Regions from separate parts of the Bacillus sp. PK5-006 genome, predicted to be linked through region 1. Evidence: predicted binding sites of a transcription regulator. Region 1 holds the regulator's gene; the other holds the start of a gene.
The links. Region 1 encodes Rex, which represses fermentation and respiration genes when NADH is low (regulators of the CRP and FNR family bind a similar motif). Its sites were predicted from a motif close to TTGTGAAATATTTCACAA; they were not measured.

Region 1 (3,103 bases):
GGGTTTTCTGACCGCCGCTTAAGGATTGGACGGTTGTCTCATCTTCAAAATGACTAAAGCCGAGTCCATGAAGAATGGAGCGGACATCTGCTTCATATTGATAGCCGCCTTGATCTTTAAATTCCTGCTGAAGCCTGTCATAGGTTTTCATAAGGGCTTCCAGCTCAGAACCTGTGGAGGAAGCCATTTTCTCCTCAATGGTTCTCATCTCTTGTTCCATTTCTTTTAAATGATCAAAAACCGATAATAATTCGTCTTTTAGCGTACGTGTAGACGTTACATCGGTATGCTGTGCTAAATAGCCGATCGATAGGTCTTTTGGTTTGATGATCTCACCTTGCTCGTAAGACATTTGACCGGCGATGATTTTCAAAAGCGTGGATTTGCCTGCGCCGTTACGACCTACAATGGCAATGCGATCCCTTGCTTTGACTTCCAATTTTATATTCGTTAAAACGGTATCAGCGCCAAACGATTTGGACAGCTGATTCACTTGTAGAATCATCATGTAACTTCACCTCTGCTATAATATGTTAAGTGTAGCTTATCAGCAGTAAACCGGCAAATGTTACATACAATCGCCATATTCAAATGAAAGACAGATAGGAAAAAATAGTGTATCATTTGAGTGAGGGAGCGTTGAAAGATGAGTCAATTTAGCCACTTTAACGAACAGGGAAGAGCAAAGATGGTCGACATTAGTGACAAATCGTCTACAGTGAGAACCGCCGTTGCTGTTTCAAGTGTTCGTATGATAAAAGAAGTGTTTCATAAAATAGAGCAACGTGAAATTGGAAAAGGAGATGTGCTGTCTGTTGCACAGGTTGCTGGCATCATGGCAGCAAAGCAAACATCTACCATCATTCCAATGTGTCATCCGCTTGCACTAAAAGGCGTGGATATCTCCTTTAATTGGGAGGAAGACGGAAATGCGCACATCCTGAACATACAAGTACAGGTAAAAACAAAAGGAAGTACGGGTGTGGAGATGGAAGCGCTCACTTCTGCTTCAGTATGTGCACTGACCGTTTACGATATGTGCAAAGCGATTGATAAAGGCATGATCATCGGTCCTACCTATCTAATTGAAAAGACAGGCGGGAAAAATGGTGATTTTCACAGAGCATCTGATATTTAAGTTGGAGGACCTTATATGAATATAGATCAGTCAAAAATTCCACAAGCGACAGCCAAACGTTTGCCGCTATATTACCGTTTTTTAAAAAATCTGCATGCATCAGGAAAACAAAGGGTGTCATCAGCTGAGCTTAGTGATGCAGTCAAAGTGGATTCTGCCACCATTCGCCGAGATTTTTCGTACTTTGGTGCACTTGGGAAGAAAGGGTATGGCTATAATGTCGATTATCTCTTGACCTTCTTCAGAAAGACCCTTGACCAAGATGAAATGACCAATGTCATGCTCATCGGTGTCGGGAATTTAGGGACTGCTTTTTTACACTATAATTTCATCAAAAATAATAATACAAAAATTTCAATGGCTTTTGACGTCAATGAGAGTAAAATAGGAAGTGAGATAGGCGGCGTGCCTGTCTATGATTTGGATAAGCTTGAAGAGCATGTTCAAGAGGTAGGAGATATCCCTGTTGCGATTTTGACAGTACCTGCCGTAGCAGCTCAATCCATTACAGATCGTTTGATTGCCCTTGGCATCAAAGGAATCCTTAACTTTACGCCGGCTCGATTGAATGTGCCGGAACACATTCGAATTCATCATATAGATTTGGCGGTTGAACTTCAGTCTCTTGTGTATTTCTTAAAGCATTACTCTGTTACGCAGGAGGACTGACGAAAAGGGGTAAAGGGGGTGGAGCAAATGGGTCCGATCGGTCCTGGGAGTTTGATTCTGATTGCGATTGTAGCGCTCATTATTTTTGGGCCGAAAAAGCTTCCTGAATTAGGAAGAGCAGCAGGAGATACATTACGTGAATTCAAAAATGCCACAAAAGGCTTAGCTGATGATCAGGAAGAAAAAAAGAAAAAAGAAGATCAGTAGAATAGGATGAGCTTCATGAATGTCAAAGATATGCCGCTTATGGAGCATATTGTGGAACTGCGAAAACGTTTAGTGATCATTGCGATGTTTTTTGTCGCCTTTATGGTGGCTGGTTTTTTTCTCGCTAAGCCGGTCATTGTGTATTTACAAAATACCGATGAAGCGGCAACACTCACGCTGAACGCATTTAAGCTTACAGATCCACTGTACGTGTTTATGCAGTTCGCATTTGTCATTGCTTTGGTTTTGACGTGTCCCGTTATTTTATATCAGCTGTGGGCGTTTGTGAGTCCTGGCTTATATGAGAAAGAAAGAAAGGTGACACTTGCTTACATTCCGATTGCACTGCTTTTATTTTTGAGCGGTGTGGCTTTCTCTTATTTTATTTTGTTTCCGTTTGTCGTCGACTTTATGATGCGAATGTCGAATGATTTAAATGTAGAGCAAGTCATTGGGATTCATGAGTATTTTACATTTCTGATGCAGTTAACACTTCCATTTGGCTTTTTGTTTCAGATGCCCGTCGTGTTGATGTTTCTCACAAGACTTGGCATCATCACACCGATGTTTTTATCAAAAATACGAAAGTATGCCTATTTTGTCCTCCTTGTCATTGCCGCACTCATTACACCGCCAGAGCTTGTTTCTCACCTCATGGTCACCTTGCCAATGCTCGTTTTATACGAAGTGAGCATTATCATTTCAAGAGTGACCTACCGCAAAATGCAGCAAACAGAGGAGAAAGAAAGTCACTATGTCTCATAAAAAAGCATCATGATCCAATGAGGGATCACGATGCTTTTTCTATTGCGTAAGAAATTGATTGATCGCATGAAAGAGGTGCTCATAATAGGCGGGCTCATGCTGGACAAAATCATGAACACCCACTTCGATGCTTTCCTCACGTCGTTCTTCGTTTGCATCAACTTGAAAGCCCTTGATTCGAATTCTTTCACATGTTCCTGTTAACAGCTGCTGTGCATCAAGCAGCTTGGCTCTGTACAGACCAGCGACTTCTTCTTTCTGTAGATAAACTTCCATGTGCTCTTCTTGATTCATATAAAGGTACACATGGCAGAACTCACGGTC
Region 2 (3,103 bases), 850 kb from region 1:
GGTTAAGTTGGATGTGATTGCGATGGATGACGTGAGCCTCAGTCAAGGAGGCTTTCGGCTGTCGTCTATTTCAGCAGCTGTGCCTAAAGGAAGTGTAACAGGAATTATTGGACCGAATGGGTCAGGGAAGTCGACGTTTATTAAAGCGGCTGCACGTCTTACGTCGATTGAAAGCGGCATGATTTATATTCACGATATACCGCAAAAAGAAATGACAGCACAGGAGATTGCACAGGAAATCGCTGTTCTGATGCAGACGAGAACGGCCATCCCATCGATGACAGTACGTGAGCTGGTTGCACTTGGACGAAGTCCGCATCGTTCGATCTGGAAAAAGAGCTCGAAAACAGATCAGGAAGCGATAGAGTGGGCACTTGATGTGACAAATAGCCGCGTGAATGAAAACAGGATGCTGCATACATTGTCAGGCGGAGAGAGGCAGAAGGCGTATATTGCCATGGCACTGGCTCAGAAGACAGAGACGATTATTCTGGATGAGCCTACCACTTACTTAGATATTGCGCATCAGCTTGATTTACTGGAGCTGCTCAAACAGCTGAATGAAACGCATGGGATCACCATTTTAATGGTTCTTCATGACCTGCAGCAGGCAGCAAAATATTGTGACCGCCTGATTGCAATGAAGCGTGGTCAGGTTTACCAAATAGGGACACCAAAGGAAGTATTAACAGAAAACTTTTTCAAAGAGGTCTTTGGGATTCAGGCAGAGGTTCACCTAGATGGAGAGCATCCGCTCATTATCCCAATCGCTTCGATCCAACAACAAAAGGGAGATGAATCAAACATGATCATTGTAAACAACCAGGTTAGAGTAGAAAAAGGCAGTGCAGACCACCTCGTCAAGCGTTTTAACAAGCAGGGACAAGTAGAATTCATGGAAGGATTTTTAGGCATGGAAGTCTGGGTCACACAGCAGACAACCGATTACGATGAAGTGACTATTCATACACGCTGGAATCGAAAAGAAGACTTTGTGAACTGGACAAAATCTCAGGCATTTGGAGATGCACACGCTCACGGAAAAGCGAAACCTGAAGGCCTATTAAAAAACAAAATTACGTACTATGAAGTCCAAGTGACAAGACCTGCTTTACAGAAAAAAGCTTAAAATAGAAACACAGCGCTGCGGCCCACATGCAGCGCTCTTTTTTTGCATTTTTTTATTTTCCGTCACATATTGTTGACAAAGTATTCAAATAACTGACACAATACCAACCAATTTTTAGGTAAAATTTACTTTATTTTTGAAGCGTATGGGTGTAAAGTACAGGTATAAATAACTAACCGAATGAAAATCAAGAGTAAAATTTCACCGAGTGAACCATTTCAAATGGACTTTTATTTGTGAAACATTGAACAAATAGTGAATATTTTGTGAAATGGTGAGCATGAATCGTTCGGCATGTAAAAGTAAGGGAGGATGTAAGGCTGTGAGTGAGCTGTTTTTAGCAAGATTTCAATTTGCTTCAACGACATTATTTCATTTTATTTTTGTTCCTATGTCAATAGGTTTGGTGTTTATCGTCGCATTGATGCAGACCCTTTATGTCGTCAAGAAAAAAGACATCTATAAAAAGATGGCGAAGTTTTGGGGTCACCTGTTCTTACTTAACTTTGCAGTAGGTGTGGTAACAGGGATTCTGCAGGAATTCCAGTTTGGGATGAACTGGTCAGATTATTCAAGGTTTGTCGGTGATGTCTTTGGTGCACCGCTTGCCATTGAAGCACTTTTGGCCTTTTTCCTTGAATCTACATTTATTGGACTTTGGATATTCGGCTGGGATCGTCTGCCGAAGAAGATTCATTTATTGTGCATTTGGCTTGTTTCCCTTGGTACGATCTTTTCGGCGTTTTGGATTTTACTCGCCAACTCATTTATGCAGGAGCCAGTTGGATTTGCCATTAAAAATGGCCGTGCAGAAATGAATGATTTTGGCGCTCTTGTGACGAACCCGCAGCTTTGGGTTGAGTTCCCGCACGTTCTGTTTGGTGCGCTGGCAACAGGAGCTTTCTTTATTGCAGGAGTTAGTGCCTATAAAATGATCAAAAAACAAGAAATTGCCTTTTTCAAAAAATCATTCCAGATTGCAATGGTCCTCGCTTTAATTTCTGGTTTAGGTGTGGCGTTCTCTGGACATGATCAAGCGAAGCATTTAATGAAATCACAGCCAATGAAGATGGCAGCAAGTGAAGCCCTTTGGAAGGATAGTGGAGATCCAGCGGCTTGGACACTTTTTGCCAACATTGACACAGATAAAAAAGAAAACTCTGCGGAGATCAATATTCCGTTTGCCTTAAGTTATTTGGCTTATCAGAAGTTCAGTGGAGATGTTCCGGGCATGCTGACACTTCAAAAAGAATATGAAGCCAAGTTTGGCCCTGGAGACTACATTCCACCAGTGAAAACAACATTCTGGAGCTTTAGGATCATGGTCGGTGCCGGCATGCTGATGATTTTTGCTAGTATGATTGGCTTATACTTAAGCTTTAGAAAGAAACTTGAAACAAACAAATGGTATTTACGCTTCATGGTATGGATGATTGCGTTCCCGTTTATTGCGAACTCAGCCGGCTGGATCATGACTGAGATCGGGCGTCAGCCGTGGACCGTCTTTGGTATGATGACGACGGCTCAATCGATTTCACCGAACGTATCGTATGGCATGCTGTTATTCTCAGTCATTAGCTTTACGGCGATGTATCTGATTCTTGCTATTGTGCTCGCCTACTTATTCATTCGAGAAATTAAAAAAGGTGCACATTCTGAAGAAGATACAGATCAAAAGGATGAAACGGACCTGTCTACAGATCCATTTGATGGAGGCGCATATCATGGCATATCTTAACGAGATTTGGTTTATTCTTGTCGCAGTATTGTTTGTTGGTTTTTTCTTCTTAGAAGGATTTGATTTTGGTGTCGGGATGTCCATGCAGCTGCTTGGAAAGGACGCGCACGAGCGCCGCATTTTAATCAATACGATTGGTCCTTTCTGGGATGCGAATGAGGTCTGGCTGATTACAGCTGGCGGTGCTATTTTCGCTGCATTTCCTCACTGGTATGCCACGATGTTCAGCGGATACT

Region 2: M1D84_RS01075 (cytochrome ubiquinol oxidase subunit I) is a predicted target of Rex. The motif match lies at 1,364-1,381, and genes of this name have one in related genera.

Annotation. Positions count from the first base shown of each region.
Region 1 covers NZ_CP096414.1:3,110,341-3,113,443, reverse strand. Annotated here, with positions in the region: gene M1D84_RS15970 (ABC-F family ATP-binding cassette domain-containing protein) at 1-508, opposite strand, end outside; gene moaC (cyclic pyranopterin monophosphate synthase MoaC) at 647-1,138, shown strand; gene M1D84_RS15960 (redox-sensing transcriptional repressor Rex) at 1,154-1,807, shown strand; gene M1D84_RS15955 (twin-arginine translocase TatA/TatE family subunit) at 1,835-2,014, shown strand; gene tatC (twin-arginine translocase subunit TatC) at 2,021-2,779, shown strand; gene M1D84_RS15945 (NUDIX hydrolase) at 2,819-3,103, opposite strand, start outside.
Region 2 covers NZ_CP096414.1:220,622-223,724, forward strand. Annotated here, with positions in the region: gene M1D84_RS01065 (FecCD family ABC transporter permease) at 1-6, shown strand, start outside; gene isdG (heme oxygenase) at 14-1,129, shown strand; gene M1D84_RS01075 (cytochrome ubiquinol oxidase subunit I) at 1,452-2,867, shown strand; gene cydB (cytochrome d ubiquinol oxidase subunit II) at 2,854-3,103, shown strand, end outside.